DNA from 2 places in the Roseateles sp. GW823-FHT07B05 genome. Region 1 is predicted to be linked to the other one. Evidence: predicted binding sites of a transcription regulator. Region 1 holds the regulator's gene; the other holds the start of a gene.
The links. Region 1 encodes HrcA, which represses chaperone genes, less so after heat shock. Its sites were predicted from a motif close to TTAGCACTCNNNNNNNNNGAGTGCTAA; they were not measured.

Region 1 (11,680 bases):
CGATGTCTCCGTCTCGTGTTCGGAGCCAGGCGTGCCGCGCCGTCAGGCTGGCAAAGGCACCGACGCGAGCGCCCGGATGCAGCTGGATGCTGTTGGGCGTTTTCGTCCCCCCTCGCCTGAGTCTGGCCGCTGTGGGATGGCCGACCGGCCATGCATCGCGGAACCTCGCTCACACCGGCTTGGTGCGCCGGTGCCGAACCATCCTAATCGCGCCACCGCTGGACCGGCAAGCACGGCCGCGGGGGCGAAAACGCAACGCCGCGGGCGGATGTCGAGTGGTAGGCCGTGCAGGACTTGAACCTGCGACCAAAGGATTCCGGTTTGCGCCCATTTCTGAGCTCCCTGGACTATGCCTTCGCCATGGGCCAGCAAGGCCGGTAGGCGGGCGCCGTCTAGTCTCTACACCTTCCCCTCGCGGGGCTTGGCTCGGCGTTGCCTTGTGCCTTGCGGCCGTCAGGTTTCGCCGAATTTGACGCCATTCACGCGGGCGCTTTCGCCGCCCGGTGCACAACTTTCGCTATGAGTCCTCTGCTCTGACCAACTGAGCTAACGGCCCACTGAACAATTTCTTCCATGCCGGAAGAAGGCCGCGATTCTAGTCAGCGTTGGCTCAACGCTGAGACAGCGCCTGGCCGACCATGCGCGACGTGATGTCGACGATCTGGATCATGCGGTCGTAGGCCATGCGCGTGGGGCCGATGACGCCCAGCGTGCCGACCACCTGGCCGTCCACCTCGTACGGGGCCGACACGATGGACAGCTCCTCATAAGGCACGACCTGGCTCTCGCCGCCGATGTAGATGCGCACGCCCTCGGCGCGGCTGGAGGTGTCCAGCAGGCGCATCAGCTGCGTCTTCTGCTCGAACAGGTCGAACAGCCGGCGCAGCGACCCCATGTCGTGGCTGAAGTCCTGCACGGTCAGCAGGTTGCGTTCGCCGGACACGACGACCTGCTCGTCCTGCTGTTCCATCGCCTCGGTGCCGACTTGCACGGCGGCGCTCATCAGCCCGGCGATCTCACCGCGCAGCGCGTCCACCTCGTTGCGCAGCCGTTCGCGCACGGCCTCCAGCGTGAGGCCCGCGTAGCCGGCGTTCAGCCGGTTGCTGGCCTCGGCCAGCTCGGGCTGGGTCAAGTCTTGCGCGGTGAAGATGACGCGGTTCTGCACGTCGCCGTCGGGCGAGACGAGGATGACCAGCACGCGCCGCTCGCCCAGGCGCAGGAACTCGATGTGGTGGAACACGCTGGGCTTCTTCGGCGACGTGACGACGCCGACGAAGCTGGACAGGTTGGACAGCATCTGCGCCGCGCTGGCGATGACGCGCTGCGGCTGGTCGGGCTGCAGCTGCGCCTCCAGCTCCAGCCGGCCGGGCTGGGCCGTCAGCATGGTGTCGACGAACAGGCGGTAGCCGCGCGGCGTCGGGATGCGGCCAGCGCTGGTGTGCGGGCTGGCGATGAGGCCCAGGTCTTCCAGGTCGGCCATCACGTTGCGGATGGTCGCGGGGCTGAGCTCCAGACCGGAGGCCTTGGACAGCGTGCGCGAGCCAACGGGCTGGCCGTCCGCGATGTAGCGTTCGACCAGGGTCTTCAGCAGGGATTTGGAGCGCTCGTCGAGCATCTCTCCATTGTAGGAAGCTCCCGCGCACTGCCTTGGCGGGCAAAACCCCTGTGGTGTAATTTGCCGCATGGCCGAGCGCTTCAGACATGTCGCCATCGTGGGCAAGCATCAGGCGCCGGGCATCAAGCCGGTGCTGGAGGAGATTGCCCAGTTTTTGTGCACCCACGGCGTCGATGTCTCACTGGAAGCGGAGACCGCGCAGAACACCGGCATGACAGGTTACGACGCGCTGTCGCACGACGAGATGGGCCGCGTCTGCGACCTGGCCGTCGTCGTCGGCGGTGACGGCACGATGCTGGGCTTCGCCCGCGAGATGGCCCGCCACGGCGTGCCGCTGCTGGGTATCAACCAGGGGCGCCTGGGCTTCATCACCGACATCCCGATCGAGCGCTGGCGCGAGTCGCTGGCGCCGGTGCTGGCGGGCGACTACGAGGTCGAGTCGCGCGCGATGCTGGAAGGCGGCGTGCTGCGCGACGGCGAGTCCATCTTCTCGGGGCTGGCGCTGAACGACGTCGTCGTCAGCCGCGGCGGCACGTCGGGCATGGTGGAGCTGAAGGTGTCGGTGGGCGAGCAGTTCGTCGCCAACATGCGTGCGGACGGCCTCATCGTCGCGTCGCCCACCGGCTCCACGGCCTACGCGCTGTCGGCCGGCGGGCCCATCATGCACCCCAGCATCGCCGGCTGGCTGCTGGCGCCCATCGCGCCGCACACGCTGTCCAACCGCCCCATCGTGCTGCCCGACAGCGGCGAGGTGCGGCTGGAGATCGTGGCCGGCCGTGACGCGTCGGTGAACTTCGACATGCAGAGCCTGGCCAGCCTGCTGCACGGCGACACCATCACGGTACGCCGCAGCCAGTACCAGGTCCGCTTCCTGCACCCCCAGGGCTGGAGCTATTACGCCACGCTGCGTCGCAAGCTCCGCTGGTATCTCTAGCTCTCACTCACCATGCTGCGGCATCTCAGCCTCAAGGATTTCGTCATCGTCCCGACGCTGGAGCTCGATTTCGAGCCCGGCTTTGCCGTGCTGACCGGCGAGACCGGCGCGGGCAAGTCCATCCTCATCGACGCGCTGCAGCTGGCCCTGGGTGGCCGGGGTGACGCGGGCGTCGTGCGCGAGGGCGCGGCCAAGGCCGAGATCACGGCCGAGTTCGACACGCCGGCGCATCTGCGCGGCTGGCTGGACGAGGCCGGCTTCGACGTCGACGACCACCTGCTGCTGCGCCGCGTCATCGACGCGGCGGGCAAGAGCCGCGCATGGATCAACGGCGGCAGCGCCACGCTCACCCAGCTGCGCGAACTGGCCGACCACCTGCTGGACATCCACGGCCAGCACGCCTGGCAAGGCCTGACCCGCCCGGCCGCCGTGCGCGAGCTGCTGGACGGCTTCGCCGGGCTGGACACGGCGCCACTGGCGCGCGCCCATGCCGCGTGGAAGCAGGCGCTGGAGGCGCTGCAGAAGGCGCAGGGCCTGCAGGCCGACGCCCAGCGCGAACGCGAGCGGCTGGCCTGGCAGATCGCCGAGCTGGACCGCCTGGCGCCCGCCGACGGCGAGTGGGACGAGCTGAACGCCGAGCACGGCCGGCTGTCGCACGGCCAGTCGCTGATCGACGCGGCCAAGTCGGCGCTGGACGCGCTGGACGACGCCGAGCCCAGCGCCCAGTCGCTGGCCGCCGGGGCGCTGGACCAGCTGGAGCGCGTGCTGGACCACGACGCCCGCCTGCTGCCCGCCGTGCAGGCGCTGCGCGACGTGCAGGCGCAGCTGGCCGACGCCAGCCACACGCTGGCCGGCTACCTGCACAAGACCGACCTGGACCCCGAGCGGCTGGCCGAGCTGGACGAGCGCGTGTCGGCGTGGATGACGCTGGCCCGCCGCTACCGCCGCCTGCCCGAGGAGCTGCCCGCGCTGCTGGCACAGTGGCGTGCCGAGCTGGCCGCACTGGACGCTGCCAGCGACCCCGCGCAGCTGGAAGCCGCGCTGGCCGCCGCGCGCCGGGCCTTCGACGCCGAAGCCGCCGCCGCCAGCCGCGCGCGCAAGCAGGCCGCACCGCAGCTGGCCGCGGCCGTCACGGCGGCGATGCAGCAGCTGGGCATGGCCGGCGGCCAGTTCGACATCGCGCTGCCGCCCACCGACGGGCCGCAGAGCTGGGGCGCCGAGTCCGCCGAGTTCCTCGTCGCCGGCCATGCCGGCAGCACGCCGCGGCCGCTGGGCAAGGTGGCGTCGGGCGGGGAGCTGTCGCGCATCGCGCTGGCCATCGCCGTGACGACCAGCCAGGCCGACACCGGCCACGCACCGGGCACGCTGATCTTCGACGAGATCGACGTGGGCATCGGCGGCGCCGTGGCCGAGACCGTGGGCCGGCTCATGAAGCAGCTGGGGCACGCGGCCGACGGGCAGCGCCAGGTGCTGGCCGTCACGCACCTGCCGCAGGTGGCCGCCTGCGCGGACCGTCATCTGGTGGTCGCCAAGAGCCTGCAGGATGGCGCCACCGCCAGCCGCGTGGCGCCGGTATCCGGCGAGGCGCGCGTGGCCGAGATCGCGCGCATGCTGGGCGGCGAGCGGCTGTCGTCCACCAGCCTCGCCCATGCGCAGGAGATGCTGGCGGCCTCCACCATCACGACCAAGGCGAAGAAGGCCCGATCATGAGCCTGGAACAAGAGCTGCAGGGCGACGTCGTGCTGCTGACCGGCATGTCCGGCGGCGGCAAGTCGGTGGCCATGCATGCGCTGGAGGACGCCGGCTATTTCTGCGTCGACAACCTGCCGGCCGAGCTGCTGCTGGACTTCCTGAACCTGGAGCAGCAGCGCGGCGAGCGCCGTGTCGCCATCGCGGTGGACGTGCGCTCGGTCGGCTCGCTGCCGCTGATGCTGCCGCTGCTCAAGCAGCTGCGTGCCAGCGGCGTGCGGGTGCGCTCCATCTTCCTGGACGCCAGCAACGAGGCGCTGATGCGCCGCTTCTCCGAGACGCGCCGCCCGCACCCGCTGCGCCACCAGGGCCGCGACACCGGCTTCGGCGGGCTGGACAGCAACGCCGAGGAGGACAAGCACCGACTGCTGCTGGACGCGATCAAGCTGGAACGCGAGCTGCTGGGCGGGCTGAAGGCCGAGTCCACCGTCATCGACACCAGCCAGCTGCGGCCGGCGCAGCTGCGCGCGTGGCTGGGTGACCTGGTGGGCCCCGAGGCCAGCAACCAGCTGACGCTGGTGTTCGAGAGCTTCGCGTTCAAGCACGGCGTGCCCAGCGACGCGGACTTCGTCTTCGACGTGCGCGTGCTGCCCAACCCCTATTACGACCGCGAGCTGCGCCCGCTGACCGGGCGCGATGCGCCGGTGGCCGCCTACCTGGCCGCGCAGCCGGAGGTGGGGCTGATGATGGGCCAGATCGCCGGATTCCTGTCGCGCTGGCTGCCCAACTTCGCGGCCGACCAGCGCAGCTACCTGACCGTGGCCATCGGCTGCACGGGCGGGCAGCACCGCTCGGTGTATCTCGTCGAGATGCTGGCGCGGCAGTTCGGCCACCACGGCCACGTGCTCAAGCGCCACCGCGAGCTGGACGCCAAGTGATGTGAGCCGCCGCGCGCGGCGGGCCGGCCCGGACGGGCGCGCCCACAATTTCAGAACAATCGTTCTAGACATCGAGTTCTAGAACGGTTATTCTGAATTCATGACGCCCCCCACCCCCACCCGCCCGACGGCGGCCGAGCTGGACCTGCTGCAGGTGCTGTGGCGCCTGGGCCCGGCCGACGCCAAGGCCGTGCACGAGGCCCTGCTGCCCGACCGGCCCGACGCCACCTACGCCACCGTGCTGCGCCAGCTACAGGTCATGCACGGCAAGGGCCTGCTGACGCGCGACGAGAGCCTGCGCCCGCAGCGCTACGCGCCCGTGCAGGCGCAGGACAAGCTGCAGCAGTCGCTGGTGAAGGACTTCATCGCCAAGGCGTTCGCCGGCTCGGGCAAGGCCCTGGTGCTAGCCGCCTTGAAGAACCATGTGAGTGCCAAGGAGCGCGCGGAGATCCGCCAGCTGCTGGCAAGGAACGGAGATCAGCCTTGAATCTGGACATCGCCATGAATGCCTGGGGCTGGGCCCTGTTGAACTTCATCTGGCAAGGCGCCATCGTGGGCGGCGTGGCCGCGCTGCTGCTGGCGCTGCTGCGCGGCGCGTCGGCGCGCTGGCGCTACGGCGTCTGCGCCGCCGCGCTGGGCCTGTGCCTGGGGCTGCCGCTGGCGCAGTGCCTGGACCTCGCGCCCGCCGAGGTCGAGTTCGTCGGCCAGCTGCCGCCGCTGGCAGAGCAGATGCCGGCCCTGGTCGGCGCCTGGGCGCTGGGCACCGCGCTGATGCTGGCGCGGCTGGCGCTGGGCCTGGCCTGGGTGGCGCGCGCGCGCCGGCGCAGCACGCCGGCCCCGGCCGAGTGGCAGGCGCGGCTGGATGCGCTCGCCCGCCGCCTGGGCCTGCGCCGCCCCGTGCCGCTGCGCCTGCTGCCCGGCCTGGCCGGCCCCATTGCGCTGGGCATGCTGCGGCCCTGCGTGCTGCTGCCCGCCGCGCTGCTGAGCCGCCTGCCGGTGGACCTGCTCGAAGCGCTGCTGGCCCACGAGCTGGCGCATGTGCGGCGCTGGGACTACGTGGCCAACCTGCTGCAGAGCGTCGTCGAGGCGCTGCTGTTCTTCCACCCGGTGGTGTGGTGGCTGTCGGCCCGCCTGCGCGCCGAGCGCGAGCTGGTGGCCGACGAGATCTCGGCCGAGCTGCTGGGTGACTCCCGCCGCATGGCGCTCGCGCTGCACGCGCTCAGCGAGGTGCCGCAGGGCCACATGCCGAACGTCGCGCTGGCCGCGCAAGGCGGCGACCTGCTGCGCCGCATCGAGCGCCTGCTGGCGCCACGCCCGCAGGCCACCGGCTGGAAGCTGGCGCTGCCGGCGCTGCTGATCGCGGCAACGAGCTTCGTCGTGCAGGCCCGCGGCCGCGACACGCCCGAGCCGCCCCCCGCCGCCACAGCCACCGAGGCCAGGAGCGCGCCGCAGCCCGCCCCGCAGCTGCGCCTGCCGGTGAACGCCAAGCATGTCGTCGTCATCGACGACGCCACGGGCAAGGTGCTGATGTCGCGCGACGCCGATGCCGTCGTGCCCATCGCGTCGCTGACCAAGCTGCTGACGGCCATGGTGGTGCTGGACGCGAAGCTGGACCCGAACGAGAAGCTGCGCATCACCAACGACGACGTCGACACGCTCAAGCACAGCAAGTCGCGCGTGCGCGTCGGCACGCAGATGACGCGGCTGGCCGCGCTGGAGATGGCGCTGATGGAGTCGGAGAACCGCGCCGCCGCCGCGCTGGCCCGCACCTTCCCCGGCGGCGAGACCGGCTTCGTCAAGGCGATGCAGGCCAAGATCCGCGCGCTGGGCCTGAGCCGCACGGCCATCGCCGAGCCCACGGGGCTGTCGCCGGCCAACACGTCCACGGCCACCGAGATGGCGGCCATCACCGCAGCCGCCGCGCGCTACGGCGAGATCGAGCGCATCACCAGCGTGAAGAAGGCCAAGGTGCCGGTGGACGGACGGCCGCGCGAGATCCGCAACACCAACCGGCTGGTGGGCACCAAGGGCTGGAACATCCGCGTCTCCAAGACCGGCTACACGGAGGAAGCCGGCCGTTGCCTGGCGATGCGCATCCTCGACGGCAAGCGGCCCGTCACCGTCGTGCTGCTGGACGCCGACGGCTCGGCCCAGCGGCTGCGCGACGCGGCGCTGATCCGCAAGTCGCTGGCCAAGCAGGCCTTGTGATGCGCCGGCGCGAACTGCTCGCGGCGGGCTCCGCCTCCTGCGCCCTGCCCGCCGCCGCGCTGGACTTCGCCGCGCCGCGCGCGCCGGCGGCCATGCGCGTCAGCACCGACCGCATCATCGACATCGCCGTCGGCATCCGCCCGTTCCGCGCCCAGGGGCCGCGCATCGAGGCGCAGCGATTGCACGGCAAGACCGTGGTGCATCACTACGGCCACGGCGGCAGCGGCTGGTCGCTGAGCTGGGGCTCGGCGCAGCGCGCACTGGCGCTGATCCAGGCCCACGCGAAACCGGGCACGCGCATCGCCGTCATCGGCGCCGGCGCCATCGGGCTGACGACCGCGCGCACCGCGCAGCTGGCCGGCTTCAAGGTGCGGCTCTACGCCCGGGACCGGCCGCCGCGCGTGCACTCGTCGGCCGCCACGGGGCTGTGGACGCCCGAGTCGCGCATTGCCACCAGCGCGCACGCCACCGAGGCCTGGCGCGCCGACTGGGAGGCGATGGCGCGGGCGTCGTTCAAGATGCACCAGAGCTATCTCGGCCTGCCGTCCGGGCCGGTCGAATGGCATGACGGCTACGTCGTCTCCGACGACGGCTTCGAGCAGCCGCTGCCCGGCCACGTCGGCGAGCCCGACTACCCCGACCTCTACCCCCGCGTGGCCGACCTGCGTCCGCAGGGCAAGGCCTTGCAGCCGGGCGAGCACCCGTTCCGCGACGTGCAGGCACGCCGTTTCACGCAGCTGGTCTTCAACATCCCGGCCTACCAGCGCCTGCTGCTGGACGACTTCGCGCGTGACGGCGGCGAGCTGGTGCAGCGCGAGTTCCGCACGCCGCGCGATCTGGCCCGGCTGCCGGAGGCGCTGGTCGCCAACTGCACCGGCGACGGCGCCCGCACGCTGCTGGGCGACGCCAGCCTCACGCCGGTGCGCGGGCAGACCGCCCGGCTCGTCCCGCAGCCCGAGGTGGACTACGCGGTCATCTACCGCGGCCACAACGTCGTCGCGCTGCCGCGCCGCGACGGTCTGCTCGTTGCCGCGATGGGCGAGCACGACTTCGGAAACGCCGACCTGCGACCCGACCGCGAGCACTCCGAGGACGCCGTGCGGCGCCTCGCGGCGCTGTTCGGCTAGAAGGTTTCCCAGTCGCTGTCGCTGGACGCCGGGGCCGGTGCGACCGGCCTGGGGACAGGCACTGCTGCGACCGGCACTGCTGCCGGCCTGGCGGCCGCGGCTTTCACGGCGGGCTTGTGCATGGCCGGCCTGGGCGTCGCCGCCGGCCGGGGCGCCGGCTTGGGCGCGGCGCGCGTGGCCACGGCCTGGCCCGCATCGACGCGGAAGGCCGCCACCGCCTCGTTCAGCTTGGTGGTCTGCATGCGCATGCTCTCGGCCGCGGCGGCCGTCTGCTCCACCAGCGCGGCGTTCTGCTGGGTGGCCTGGTCCAGCTGGCTGACGGCGGCGTTGATCTGCCCCACGCCCTCGCTCTGCTCGCGGCTGGACACGGTGATCTCGGCGACGAGGTCGGTCACGCGCCGCACCTCGTTGACCATCTGGCCGATAGTCTCGCGCGCCGTCAGCACCTGCGCGCTGCCGCTCTCGACCTTCGCAACGCTGTCGCCGATGAGGCTCTTGATCTCCTTGGCCGCCTCGGCGCTGCGCTGGGCCAGCAGCCGCACCTCGCCGGCCACGACCGCGAAGCCGCGCCCCTGCTCGCCAGCCCGCGCCGCCTCGACGGCCGCATTCAGCGCCAGGATGTTGGTCTGGAACGCGATGCCGTCGATGGTGCCGATGATGTCGCCGATCTTGCGGCTGGCGGCCGAGATGCCGTCCATCGTCGACACCACCTCGCCCACCGCCGTGCCGCCCTGCTGCGCCACCTCGGACGCGCGGTTGGCGAGCTGGTCGGCCTGGCGCGCGTTGTCGGCATTGGCCTTGATCTGCGCGGCCATCTGCTCGACGGATGCGGCCGTCTCCTCCAGGCTGGAGGCCTGGCTCTCGGTGCGCGCCGACAGGTCGGCGTTGCCCTGCGCGATCTCGGCCGCGGCGACGTTGATCTGCTCGCAGCCCTGACGCACGCCGGACACCATGCGTGCCAGGTTCTGTGTCATGTCGTCCAGCATCGACAGCAGCTGGCCCAGCTCGTCGCGGCTGCTGCTGTGCACGCGCTGCGTCAGGTCGCCGCCGGCCACGGCCCGGACGGCCTCCGAGGCGCGCTGCACCGGCACGGTGATGGAGCGCGTGATGACCAGCGCCGCGAACGCACCGATCAGCAGCGCGACGACGGAGACGATGGCGAAGACCCACAGCACGCGCACATACGCCGCGGCGGCGGACTCGGTCGTCCCGGCCGCCAGCTTCTCGTTGTAGATCCACCACTCGTTGATGGTCTCGCGCACCGGCGTGAAGGCGGCGCGGGCGGGGCCGAAGGTGAGGTCGCGCGCGGCGGTGGCCTGGGTGGGGTCGGCCGCACCGTCTTCCGACGCCTTCAGCACCTTGTCCTGCGCGGCCAGGTAGCCCTTCAGGCCTTCGCTCACCTTGCCCAGCAGCGCGCGGTCCTGGTCGTCCGTGACGAGAGGCTCGTAGTCCTTGAGCCGCTGCTGCAGATCGCTTCGCGCCTTGGCGATGCGCGCCGACAGCGACTTCTTCTCCTTGTCGTCGTCGGTCAGGATGTGCTGCTGCTCCAGCCGCCGCGCATCCGACAGCGCGCCATCGATCTGGTGGATGGCGCGCAGCGACGGCAGGATGTTCTGGGGGTAGTACTCGGCGTAATAGTTGATGGACTTGGCCTGTAGCGCGCCGATGCCGGCCATCACCAGCAGCAAGGCCAGCAGCACCGCGAAGGCCAGGCCCAGCCGGGTTCCGACACGCAGGTTCTTCAAGGCGTCCAAGGCTGTCTCCTGTAGTTGTTCAGAAGACTTTGCCCCTTTCGCAAGGGGGAGGCAATGCGGGGGGGCGGCCTGTCCGCCCGCTGTCAGGTTTGCGCCGAATCCGACTCGCTGAGCAGCAGCGCCAGCAGCACCGCCGTGCCCACCGGCATGAAGATGACGATGGCGACGAACCACGGCGCGAACGCCCGGCCGGTGCGCTTGACCAGCTGCATCATGAAGACGCAGTGCATGGCGCCAGCCACCAGCATCCCCAGGCCCATGATGGCGATCCTGGCCGCCGGCGGGTCGGGCTCGTTGGCGCCGCTGATGAGCTGCCACAGGCACGCGCCGGCCACCAGCAGCGTGATCAGTGCGTACTCGACGCCGCTCTTGATGTCAGGTCTCATGGTCAGCTTTCCTCGATCAGCTTCTTCAGCGGCGCCGGCAGCGCGTAGTCCGCGATTCTCTCGCGCGCAACCCAGGTGCCGCCAGGCGTCGGCCCCTCGGGCCCCTCGGGCGCCTCGGCGCGCAGCGTGTGCAGCACCCAGTCGAAATGCGTCAGCGCATGCTGGATGCGCGGCAGCGTCGCCGGCTCGCTGCCAGGCAACGCCGCACGGGCGCTGGCCTCGTCGTCGAACATGGGCAGCGTCCACAGCCCCGCCCACACGCCGGTGGCCGGCCGCTGCTGCAGCAAGACCTGGCCCTGCTTCTCCACCCACAGCCACCAGTTCTCGCGCCGCCCGCGCTTGAGCTTCTTCGTCTTGACGGGGTAGCGCGTCGGGTCGCCCTGCTGCTGGCCGCGGCACAGCGGCTGCACGGGGCAGATCAGGCAGTCGGGCGAGCGTGCGCCGCAGACGGTCGCGCCCAGGTCCATCAGGCCCTGCGTGTAGCGGTCCACGTCGTGCTCGGGCAGCAGCGCGGTGGCGTGGTCCCACAGCTTCTTCTCGGCCGCGCTGCTGGCCAGGTCGCCGTCGAACGCCAGCACGCGGGACAGTACCCGCTTCACGTTGCCGTCCAGGATGGCGACGCGCTCACCAAAGCAGAACGCCGCGATGGCCGCCGCCGTCGAGCGGCCGATGCCCGGCAGCGTCTGCAGACCCGCGGCACTGCCCGGGAACGCGCCGCCATGCAGCTCGGCCACGGCCTTGGCACAGGCATGCAGGTTGCGCGCGCGGCTGTAGTAGCCCAGGCCGGCCCACTGCGCCAGCACCTCGTCCAGCGTCGCGGCTGCCAGGTCCGTCGCGCGGGGCCAGCGCGCGAGGAAGCGCTCGTAGTAGCCCAGCACCGTCGTCACCTGCGTCTGCTGCAGCATGACCTCGGACAGCCACACGCGGTAAGGATCGCGCGTGTTCTGCCAGGGCAGCGTGTGCCGGCCGTGACGCTTCTGCCAGGCGACGACGGTCTGGCCGAAATCCTCGATCAACGCTTCTGGCATG
Region 2 (11,680 bases), on a different contig from region 1:
ACCTCGTGCCAGGCGGGGTCACGTTCGACAAGCTTGCACTCAATGAGAATGATAGTGTAGTTCTTTATGCTGAGCGATACGGCGGAGCCGGCATTGGCGAAAATGGAGGCGGCGCGCGCTGTGGAAACATTGGCGCACTACAGGTAAAAGGCGTTGGCAAAAATGTTCTAGCCGCCTCCCGGGATATCCATCACTCGTACGGTGGGTTTAAGGCGGCTTACGCGATTCACGAGGCAATATATTCAAGCATCCTATCAAAGATACTGCCTATAGGGGTTGCTGAGGTCCACGGAGTCATTTTAACTGGTTCAGAGGCAGCGTATGTAAGCGGCATGGAGCGCGGTTGGGGTGGCCTTCTTGTCCGTGAGCAAAGTCTTCGTCCCGCAAACTTTCTGCGTGCAAGCTTGTTCTCGCCATCATCGGAAGCGGCAAGACATCTGTTGTCTGACGTTGGGCGGGTACGGGGGGCCAATAGGCAATTGATGAGAAGCGCCGGCGACGTTTCGCGCGTCATTCAACTTTTCTGCCGCTTTTTTGCCAATGCCGCTGACCAGTTTGCGTTCGCTCGTCTGGCGGGAATAATGCACGGCGCAGTCTCTCCGTCAAATCAATGCTTAGATGGGCGATGGATAGATCTAACCAATACCTCATTCGTCAATCCAGCTGAAAACTATGCAGGCGGCAACCGGGAATCCGCCGCATTTCACGAGGAAGCGAATGAGCCGATTGGCATTGGCGCGGACCTTATCGCGCAGTTCTCCAAATTCAACTGCCATCAGATTGCGATACAACCGTTCATTGATTACTATCGGAGTTGCCTCAATGACAGACTAATCGCGCATTTGGATTATGTGTGCGGCTTGTCACGAGGTGCCTTTTCGAAAAATCATGGCCATTTGTTTCTCCACTCATTGTCCAAGAAATTATTGAGTGAAGGCTCGGAAGGGCCGGTAATATACGATCGATGGCCTAGCGATCCACCGAAAGACGAACCCATCTTTGAAACCATAGCGAGCCTTTTTGTCGCCGCTTCGTCGGGGGAGGGGGTACAAGTGAATGCTTTACACAAAAGCTCTTTCGCCGAGACGTGGGGCGCGTCGTTTCGCGAGATTCTCCTTGAGAGCAAACTAGCATCCCCAGGATTTGACTCCCACCCCCATCTTTTCTTTATCGCATCGGCAATAGCAGCGGCAAAGCGGCTACTTCTCACCCCGTTCTTTTACAAAGGGCGGCTTGAGAGGCTGGTTTGTCGAATGCTCGAGAATAATCAGATAAATCAATTGGAGAGCTGCATAGGAGAGGTTATTCATGCCTCAAATTGGGTGCTAAGTTTGAAGTCAAGCCGCCACGTAGTCGTGGTCGAACTGCCTAGGCTGATCGTTAACTTCGATGCGGTTGCGGGTGAGTATGTCGCAGTCTTCAATGCTTGCGAGAAGAACATTTTCCGCAGGCCGCAGAGCTTGCTGGAATGGTGCGAAAGCCAGAATCCTCGAACGCTTGAGATTGAGGGGTTTTCGTTTCTTCCATACCTTCGCAGAGTGTTAGGCCTCATCCACAATATGAATATGGTGAGCAATCATGCAAGATGATAGGAAGTGCCTGCTGCTGGACCTTCTTATGTTTCGTTCGATGGCCAATCTCAATACCGAGCCGGAACTATTTCGCATGTTGTGGAACTCCGCCTATCACAGCCAAATACACGTCTTCAAAGACAAGTATGAACGACTTTCTGGGTATGTTGCATGGGCGAATTTTTCCAAGGAAGCTATGCTTCTTATGGTCATGACTCGAAAAATGCCTAGGAATATTGGCGAATGGAATGAGGGTAAATTCCTGTTCGTAGTCGATGTTGTCCTCAAGAAGGGGACTCACCTGAACGTTGCGAGGCTGATTGAGCAGCTTCCAAGAAGCAAGTATGTCGTTTTTCTTAAGAAGGGATTCCTGTATGTTGTAAAACCGCGCGAAGGCCTTCGGCCGGTGCTGAAGCATAGATTTTCACCATGAATAGTTGCATTCTGCTGGGATTGCAGCATGTGCAAATTGTCATTTCTGCGTGGATTGCTGCGACACGGTTTCTGGGTCCTGGATTTGTGTCGGCGCGGCCATCCTAAATTGCCGCCACGATGAACATAGAAATCTGTTCGATTGTTAAGAACGAGGCGCGCTACATGGCCGAATGGCTCGAATATCATTTCGGGCTCGGAGTGGCGCACATAACGCTTTATGACAATGGTAGCGAGGACGATCTCGCGGCTGTCTGTTCACTTTTCGAAAATGTGACTGTCATAGCTTGGCCTGAGCGAGGAAATCAGCAACGAACTGCTTACCAAGACTATTTGCGGCGAACGAAAGGGAAAGCAGTCTGGTCAGCATTCATCGATGCAGACGAGTTCATATTTGATGCCCGCGGCGCGGGATTGCTGCCGTTCCTGGCAAGCTTAGACCCGGACATTGGTGGATTGGAAATGCCCTGGATCATATTTGACTCGAATGATCATAGGGTGCGCCCACAAGGATTGGTCATCGAGAACTACACACGCTGCCACCTAGTCGCACCTCAGAGGAACGTCAAGACGCTTTGCCGCCCCGAAGCGATAAACGAGGACGATATTAAGTGCCCGCACCGCTTTTCCTACCGCGAAGGATTTCGTGCTGTAGAAGCCGCGTTAGATGAAATCCCGCTGTTTCACTACATGCTAAAAAGCGGCGAGGATGTTTGGCACAAGGTGACGCGCGGTGACGTTTGGTCGCAAGAGACGGAGCGGAAACGCTTGGCGAATGTGGAGCGCGCTGTACAGTCGATTTTGGACAAGTACGATAAAGGGGATGTGCTAGACAATCGCATGTTGCGCTTTGCGCCATACTTGAAGGCGAAATTGAAGGCAAGGGGGGGGGATGGGTCGAGTGATCCGAGCGAGTATGTCGATGGCGCCTAGCCCTTCCATTATCATCGACTGCTTAAGCTGAGGCTTGCCCCCCTAAGTAGAGTTAGCGCTACGAGCGATGTGCTGCGCTGCATACTCATGATGACGTTGCCGACTATCTATTTTGGCCCCATGACTTCCCAGCCTTCCTGGGCATGGGTCGGCGCCGATATTGCTGCATTTATGCGCACTTGTGTGGACGTCAGATACTTTGAGGAAGTTGCTGACATCGCTGACGGTGCGCTTGTCTTCTGGATTAAATGCCCGCCTAACGTAGCAACGACCGAAGAAGTTAAGAAGAAGAGCCTGAGCATAGTATTCTTCCCTGTTGATGCATTCTTAAATCAATCAGCAATCGCTGAAAGCTCTGAGTTCATCGATTACGCGCGTTTGATTTGTTTGCACTCCCACAGTCTGGCTCCATTTTTTCCGTCCGGCAAAACTGAGTTTGTCGATCATTACAACAAGTATGGTGTAAACCCCGATCGACGGCGCCCCGACAACCGCACGCTGCTGTGGATTGGGGGATTTCAGTATGTGCCATATGTTTTGGCTGCACTTGATAAAATTAGCTGGCCGCATGATCGGATAGTGTTGCTTACTAACCAATATCATGCCCCAGCTAGAATTGCTGCGGACAAGAATGCGCACGCGGTAGGAATTGGGCAACTCGCAAGTAGTATTGCAAGCTATGGCGTTCAGATATCTGATTGGTCTGAAGAAGCGCAGCGGGCTGCCCTTTTGACCTGCGCGGCCGCCTTTGATGTTAAATACACAGAATGTTTTAACCAACTGCACAAGCCACCTACCAAGCTACAGAAATACCTGATGTCTGGTATTCCATGTGCAATAAACAAAGATTTCCCTGCGGCTGGCCAAGTTAATGGAGTTATGGATATTCGGCGGATTGACATAAGTTCGCCGCCGACGCTTGTAAGAAGGCAGGACTGGGCATATCGCAAGCTTCTTGCTAGGCGTCTGAGCATTGACGTGGTCGCGCAGCACTACTTGCGGTTTGCTCAGACGGCGCTTGGACTCCGCAGCGATAAACCGATGCAGTTCCCATGTTTGGTTTACTAGGAAGTCTTAGCTTGATAACCGTCTACACATGCTGCACCAACGGTCGGGACGTCTTGCGCACTGATCAATGTACCGATAGCGCTGTCTTCGTTGCCTATGTAGACCATGCTGTGCCATCGAACGGGATATGGCAATATAGGCCTGCCTCAAAGCAGTCGGAATCTCCAAGAAGAAATGCTCGTAGGCACAAGATTCTTAGTCATCATTTTACAGAGTCTTCCTACTCCATTTGGATGGACGCAAACGTGTCGCTGAGGGTGCCCGCTAGAAAATTGATCAATGAATATTTGAAATCGGCAGATTTGGCCGTATTTAGGCACAGAGCCAGAATCTGCACATACGACGAGGCGAGGCGATGTCTGGAATTGAGAGTTGACTCTCCCGAGTTAATCTCAGAGCAAATGCGCAAATACAGAGCGGATGGCTTGCCAGCCAACTATGGTCTTGCGGAAACCTCGGTGGTAATTCGTAGGCACAGCGATGCCGTTAGGGAGTTCAACATGAAATGGTGGGCTGAGGTTTGTCAGCACTCCGTGAGAGATCAGCTCAGCTTTATGCAGGTGGCCCGGTCCACAAACATAGCAGTTCAGTACATCACTCCCACTAAGTATGACAATCCATTTTTTTCAATTTTTAACCGGCCGGCTGGGAAAGAGATGGTCGGTTAAATTTCTCAAAGTTTGAGAGCTGCTCTTGGTTGGGCAGCAGGGCTACATTCTGGGTGGGCTAGCATCGTTGATTTGTCGTCGGCACTTTCGCGGACCGGGTGCATGAGGCCAGTTTGAGTGATCTGCCAGGAAGTGTCGAGGAGACAGTTCTTGAAGGACGGAGACTTTTATTCTCTGCAGAGATGCTGCTGAAGCCCGTCAGAGTAAAGTATGACAGGTAGCTGCGAGGGGTGGTCATTTACTTGGTTGAGTTGATTTAAAGCCAGATAACTTCCTTGGCCTCTAATTGCTCAGTTAAAGATCAGAAAACTTGAGTTTCATGAGAGGGTGGACCAATTATGGGTTTGACTATTTCTGTGATTGCTGTCCTTTTTGCAGTGGCCTTGGTAAACATTGTCGTGTTTTGGGTTCTGCTTTCTGCAGTGAAGACAGTTTTTCGGATTGAGAAGAGCACCATCCGCATGGATGTAGGGCTGCATGCTCTTCACGAAGAGTTGCGAGAAGTTAAGCAAGAGTTGCTCAGCTCCAAGCGCTAAGTTGTTTAGATGTCGAGTGCAACTGAGGGCGATGATGAGAGGCAAGGCAAACTATGGGAAATCACCATGATTTGAAGCGCTCAATCACAGGGGCGAGCTTCGACGGTGGTACTTGATGGTGTATGAATTGCCCCGGTGTTGCCTACGCCGTTGTCGTTCTTGCCCAGGAAGGGCTCGACGATGAGATCGGCAACCCGCCAGCGCCGATCGACCTCGCCTGCTGGATCTCCTGGGCGGTCATGTATTGACCCAGTGAAAACCTGCTCAGGTGTTACCTTTGAAAGGAAGACACCGTGAGTACGTTGATGGACGAAGAGATCAAGCGCTGGACGGCCAAGCGCAAGACGGCGTTGGTGCTGGAGATCATCCAGGGCAAGACCAGCGTGTCGGAGGCGAGCAGGACATATGAGCTGCCGCCGTCGGAGATCGAGAGCTGGATGGAAGACGGCCGCCGAGGCGTGGAGAACGCCTTGAAAGCCAACCCGCAGGATGTGCGCGAGCAGTACGAGCGCCAGCTCAAGGAACTGCAGGAGGCGTACGGCGAAGCGATGCTGGAGCTGCGCGCCAGAAAAAAATTGCAGTCCCTGCTGGGAGAGGACGAGAAGCGATCGAGACGATCCGCCAGGGACTGCAAGCCGACGGCATCACCGTCTCGATCAGCAAACTGTGCAAGTGGTTCGAGGTGCCCAGGCGCACGGTGTACTACCGGCCCGTGAAGGCAGCCCCGTCGCTGCAGGAGCGCTTGGTCACGCCCATCAAGGCCATGATCGAAGAGAACCCGTCGTTCGGCTACCGGACGGTGGCGCACCTGCTGGGGTTCAACAAGAACACGGTGCAGCGCGTCTTCCAGCTCAAGGGCTGGCAGGTGCGCAAGCGGCCTGTGGGCTTCAGGCCTCGGATCCAGTCGCTGCCGTCGGTGGCCAAGGCACCCAATGAGCGCTGGGCGACCGACATGTGCCGGGTCTGAGCGGGGCGCGACAGTTGGACGACGCTGGCGCTGGTGATCGACCGCCACAGCCGCGAGTTGCTGGGCTGGCATCTGTCGCGCAGCGGCCGATCCAAGACGGCCGAGTCGGCACTGGAGCAGGCGCTGATCGCGCGGTTCGGCACGCTGGGCCGCGTGCCGGCGCCGTTCCTGCTGCGCTCGGACAACGGCCTGGTCTTCACCAGCCGCAGCTTCACGGCGCTCGTCAGGAGCTACGGGCTGCAGCAGGAGTTCATCACGCCGCACAGCCCCGAGCAGAACGGGCTGGTCGAGCGGGTCATTCGTACGCTCAAGGAGCAGTGCGTGCATCGCCACCGCTTCGAGTCCTTGCAGCACGCCAGCCGCCTGATCGGCGACTGGATCCACTTCTACAACCATCGGCGCCCGCACCAGGCGCTGAACATGAAGCCCCCCGCTGAGGCATTTGCATTAGCGGCCTGACCTGTGCAGGTTCTGCTGGGTCAATACAGCAGAGCAGCAACGGCAACTGCCGGCCCTCGATGGTCAGGAGTTTGCTTCCGACCCCACCTTCAACCTGGCCGCGGGTTTGCGGAGCGGGCACGCCGAAGTTGGCGCAGCCGACGGTCTTGCAGTGATTGACCTGAATTCCGGCCGATTCAGGTGGGACCCGGGGGTGGCGTGGAGAAGCAGACAAAAGATGAGCCCCTGCTGGGAGGGGCTCATCCTAGGACTTCAACACTTAAGTTGAACGCCTCGCCCGCGAGGGGCCTTTTTGCTGGGGCGGCGCCGGTCAGGCGGCTTCCGTCAGCGCCTTCTTCATCTTCTTCATCGCCGCCACCTCGATCTGGCGGATGCGCTCGGCCGATACACCGTACTCGGCGGCCAGCTCGTGCAGCGTCATGCCGCCGGACGTGTCGTCGTTCACCTTCAGCCAGCGCTCCTCGACGATGCGGCGGCTGCGCGGGTCCAGCACATCCAGTGCGCGATGCAGGCCATCGCCGGCCAGGGCGTCGCGCGAGCGGGACTCGATGACGTGCGTCGGCTCGTGCGTCTCGTCGGCCAGGTAGGCGATGGGCGCGAAGGCCTCGCCTTCGTCGTCGGTCTGCGGCTCCAGCGCCACGTCGCCGCCCGACATCCGGGTCTCCATCTCCAGCACTTCCTCGCGCTTCACGTTCAGCGTGCTGGCCACGTGGGCGACCTCGGCCTCCGTCAGCGTGTTGCGGTGCGTCTGGCCGTCGGCCTGGTCGGCCTTCAGCTGATGCTTCATCGAGCGCAGGTTGAAGAACAGCTTGCGCTGGGCCTTGGTCGTCGCGACCTTGACCATGCGCCAGTTCTTCAGGATGTACTCGTGGATCTCGGCCTTGATCCAGTGCATCGCGTAGCTCACCAGGCGCACGCCCTGGTCGGGGTCGAAGCGCTTGACGGCCTTCATCAGGCCCACGTTGCCTTCCTGGATCAGGTCACCCTGGGGCAGGCCGTAGCCGACGTACTGGCGCGAGATGGACACCACCAGGCGCAGGTGCGACAGCACCAGGCGGCCGGCAGCCTCCACGTCGCCCTTGTCGCGCAGGCTGCGTGCGGCGGAGGATTCCTCCTCGGCCGTCAGCAGCGGCAGGCGGTTGACGGCGGAGATGTACGCGTCCAGATTGCCCAGCGAGGGCACCATGGCCCAGGGACTGCGAACGGCAATGGCGGAAGAAGCAGACATCGTCTTGATCCTTACTGAACCGCCACGAGATGCAGCGGTGAGATGGATATTAGCACTCTGCTTTGTTGAGTGCTAAGGATCGGATGGCTGTTCCTGGAATGCAGTGTTGCTGAGGCTTGAACAGTGGGCGGCCGCTAACTTGGCGCGGCCGCGGTTCAGTCGACCAGGCCGAAATCGGGGCTTTTGATCATCGCCTCGATGTCCAGCAGGATCAGCATGCGTTCGCCGAGCTTGCCCAGGCCGGTGATGAAGCGGGAGTCCATCGCCGCGGGCACTTCGGGGCGGGGCTTGATCTCGTCGTCGCTCAGTTCCAGCACGTCGGACACCGAGTCCACGACGACGCCGACGATCCGGCCGGCCACGTTCAGCACGATGACGACCGTGAAGGCGTTGTACTCGCCGGCCTGGCCCAGGCGGATGCGCAGGTCCAGGATGGGCACGATGACGCCGCGCAGATTGACGACGCCCTTGACGAAGGACGGCGCGTTGGCGACCCGGGTGGGGGCCTCGTAGGAGCGGATTTCCTGCACACGCAGGATGTCCAGGCCGTATTCCTCCTCGCCGATGCGGAAGGTCAGGAACTGGCGGCCATCGGTGCGGGCCAGGGCCTGCACGGCCTGGGCACCGGAAGTAGCAGGAACGAGGTCGGTGGAGCTCATCGGTACGGTGCGGGGTGGATCTCAGCCGCTCATTCTGCCCGCTCCGGCTGGGCGGGCGATGCCAACAATTCGTCAACCAGCGCCAGCAGTTCGCGCACATCCAGCGGCTTGGTCAGGTAGTGGCGGGCGCCGGCCTGGCGGGCCAGCTCGATCTGCTCGGGCTGGGCGTTGGCCGACACGACGATGACCGGCAGCGCCGCGGCGCCCGGCGCCTGCAGCTGGCGCAGCAGCGCCAGGCCGTCGCCGTCGGGCAGCTGCCAGTCCAGCAGCAGCAGCGCCGGCGGGCGCTCGCGCAGCGCGCGCAGGCCGGCCTCCACGGTGGAGGCGACCTCCAGCTCCAGCCCCGGGCGCTGCTCCAGGATGCCGCGCATGACGTCGGCGTTCAGCGGGTTGTCTTCCACGTACAGCAGCCGCCGGTGCGGGCCGGCCTGCGGCTGGGCCGGCCCCTGCGGGCCGGACTCGGCCGTGGCCGGCGCGGCTGCGGCGGCGGGCAGGCGCAGCACGAAGCAGGCACCCGGGCCTTCGACGGCCTCGGCGCGCAGGCTGCCGCCCATCATTTCGGCCAGGCGCTGGCTGATGACCAGGCCGATGCCCGTGCCCGGCAGCCCGCTGCGTTCGCGCCCCAGGCGGTTGAACGGCTGGAAGAGGGCGGCGCGCTGCTCGTCGGTCAGCCCGAGGCCGGTGTCGCGTACGGCCACCTCCACCCAGCCGGGCTCGGGGCAGCGGGCCTCGACGGCGACGCTGCCGCCGGGTTGGTTGTACTTGACGGCGTTGCTGAGCAGGTTGGTCAGCACCTGCGTGACGCGGGTGGCGTCGCCCATCAGCCGCAGCGCGTCTGGGGCCAGGCGCTGGCTGATGGCCAGGCCGCGCTCGGCGGCGCTCTGCTGCACCAGCGCCAGTGCGCGTGCGAGCAGCGGCGGCAGCGCCAGCGGCGCCAGCTCCAGTCGCAGCGAGCCGGCCTCGATGCGCGACAGGTCCAGCGTGTCGTTGATCATCTCCAGCAGATGCCAGCCGGCCTGCGCGATCTGCTGTGCGCGGGTGCGCTGCGCTGGGGGCAGCGGCTCGCCGGCGTCCATCTGCATCAGCTGCGTGAAGCCGAGGATGGCGTTCATCGGCGTGCGCAGCTCGTGGCTCATGCGCGACAGGAACTCGTTCTTGGCCTGGTTGGCCGCCTCGGCGGCCTCGCGGGCGCGGCCCAGCTCCTCGATGCGCAGCTGGTCGGTGATGTCTTCCACGATGCCCACCAGCCGGTGCGGCCGCCCGTCGTTGCCGCGCAGCAGGCTGACCAGCACGCGCGCATGCACGTGGCTGCCGTCGGGCCGCACATAGCGCTTCAGGCGCCGGTAGAACGGCAGCTCGCCGCGCATCAGCCGGCGGCCCAGGCGGATGTCCTCACGGCGGTCGTCGGGATGGGTCACGTCGACGGAGCGCTGGCCGATCAACTGCTCGACCGGGCGGCCCACCAGGCCGCAGAAGTAGGCGTTGACCTCCTGGAAGCCGCCGTTCAGGTCGGTGAAGGCGATGCCGATGGGGGCCGTCTCGAAGATGCTGCGAAAGCGCTGTTCGGTCTGCATCAGCGCGTGCTCGCCCTCGGCGCGGCTGGCGATCTCGCGCTGCAGCGCCGCGGTGCGCTCGCGCACGAGCGCCTCCACGTGCTGCGTGCGGCCCGACATCAGCAGCAGCAGCGCGCCCACCATGGCCGTGGCCAGCAGCCCCACCAGCGCGAACGCCCAGCTGCGCCCCGGCGCGGGCGAGCGGCCCGGCAGGTCGTAGATGCGCACCTCCCACGCGCGGCCGCCGAAGCTCAGTGGCAGCTTCACCAGCGGCAGCGCCGACTCGGCGCCGCGCTCCACCGCCTCGCAGCCGCGCCGGCCGGCCAGGCGCGGGAACGCCACGCCGGGTTGCAGGTCCACGAGGCAGGCGCCCAGGTACTCCGGCCAGTCCGCGGACAGCCGCGACAGCAGCACGTCCGGGCGCAGCGTGGCGAACACGTGGCCGCTGACGCCGGCGGAGCCGCGCTGCAGCGGCTGGTAGATGACGATGCCCACGCCCTCGTTGTCCTGCGACAGCTGGAAGCCGGCCGACGCGACCGCACGGCCCGTGGCGGCCGCCTGCTCCGTGGCGGCTCTTGCCACCGGCACGCTGCGCACGTTGACGCCCAGCGCACCGGCGTTGCGTGACAGCGGCTCGATGAGGCGGATGGCCAGCACGTCCTCGTCGAGCGAGGTGTGCACGTCGCCGGCGCGCGCGCGGTCGCGCACCTGGAAGCCGCCGGGGAAGCGGTCCGCGGCGGCGGCGGCATGGAACTGCTCCACGTCGGCGCGCGGCACCCGCAACGCCAGGCCCAGCGCGATCAGCGGGCTGTCCTCGGTGAGGAAGCCGCGCGTGGCCTGCTCGAACTCGTCGCGCGTGGGCAGCGGCTTCACCTTGACGAGGCCGTGCACGCCCTCCAGCGCCAGCAGCGGCTCGCGCAGCCGCCCGGCCAGCGCCTGCGCCGCATTGGCGGCCTCGCGCGTGAAGTCGGCGCGGTTGCGCTGGCGGTCCCATTCCATCGTGGCGGCCACGCCCAGCCCCACCAGCAGCGTCGTCAGCAGCATGGGCAGGCCCACGCTGAGGCGCCGCGGCACCCAGGCCCGGCGCGGCTGGCCGATCAGCGCCAGCGTGATGGGCGCGGCGATCAGCACGCCCATCAGGTCGCCGGTCCACCAGATCGTCCACACCAGCCCCATCTGCGCCGTGGTGATGACGCCCGCGACCTTCAGCGCCAGCGTCGCGCAGCAGGGGCTGACGACGCCCGCCAGCGCCGCCGCCGCCAGGTAGCCGGCCACCTCGCGCGGCGACGCCAGCAGCAGCGGCTGGCCGCACCAGCGCCGCATCAGCAGCGTGCCGGCGGCAGCCTGCGCGGCCGCGCCGCAACCGATGGCCAGCGCGAGCGGCAGCGCCTGGCTGCCCAGCATCGTCGCCTGCACGACGAACGAGCCCAGCGCGACGGCCGGCAGGTAGCGCAGCCCCAGTACCAGCAGCACGGCCAGCCCCCAGCCGGCCGCCGGGTAGATGGGCGCCAGCTGGTAGGGCGGCAGCACCATCAGCAGGCCCAGCCGGCCCAGCAGGTAGTAGACGGCCGTGATGCCCGCGGTCAGCGCCAGGTAGCGGCCGAGG

Region 2: the regulator HrcA is predicted to act here: its motif matches at 7,912-7,938, upstream of rpoH (RNA polymerase sigma factor RpoH).

What each region holds. Positions count from the first base shown of each region.
Region 1 is NZ_JBXAGX010000006.1:63,467-75,146, forward strand. Features, by position in the region: gene hrcA (heat-inducible transcriptional repressor HrcA) at 611-1,615, opposite strand; gene AC1Q7O_RS14645 (NAD kinase) at 1,683-2,549, shown strand; gene recN (DNA repair protein RecN) at 2,562-4,259, shown strand; gene rapZ (RNase adapter RapZ) at 4,256-5,176, shown strand; gene AC1Q7O_RS14660 (BlaI/MecI/CopY family transcriptional regulator) at 5,277-5,663, shown strand; gene AC1Q7O_RS14665 (M56 family metallopeptidase) at 5,660-7,384, shown strand; gene AC1Q7O_RS14670 (FAD-dependent oxidoreductase) at 7,384-8,511, shown strand; gene AC1Q7O_RS14675 (methyl-accepting chemotaxis protein) at 8,508-10,265, opposite strand; gene AC1Q7O_RS14680 (hypothetical protein) at 10,349-10,651, opposite strand; gene mutY (A/G-specific adenine glycosylase) at 10,654-11,679, opposite strand; gene mutM (bifunctional DNA-formamidopyrimidine glycosylase/DNA-(apurinic or apyrimidinic site) lyase) at 11,664-11,680, opposite strand, start outside.
Region 2 is NZ_JBXAGX010000010.1:122,070-133,749, reverse strand. Features, by position in the region: gene AC1Q7O_RS20315 (hypothetical protein) at 1-1,589, shown strand, start outside; gene AC1Q7O_RS20310 (hypothetical protein) at 1,579-2,004, shown strand; gene AC1Q7O_RS20305 (glycosyltransferase family 92 protein) at 2,169-2,936, shown strand; gene AC1Q7O_RS20300 (hypothetical protein) at 3,057-4,004, shown strand; gene AC1Q7O_RS20295 (glycosyltransferase domain-containing protein) at 3,989-4,672, shown strand; partial or broken gene AC1Q7O_RS20290 (DUF1153 domain-containing protein) at 5,502-5,813, shown strand; gene AC1Q7O_RS20285 (hypothetical protein) at 5,921-6,175, shown strand; partial or broken gene AC1Q7O_RS20280 (transposase) at 6,194-6,634, shown strand; gene rpoH (RNA polymerase sigma factor RpoH) at 6,945-7,862, opposite strand; gene AC1Q7O_RS20270 (chemotaxis protein CheW) at 8,018-8,521, opposite strand; gene AC1Q7O_RS20265 (CHASE domain-containing protein) at 8,551-11,680, opposite strand, start outside.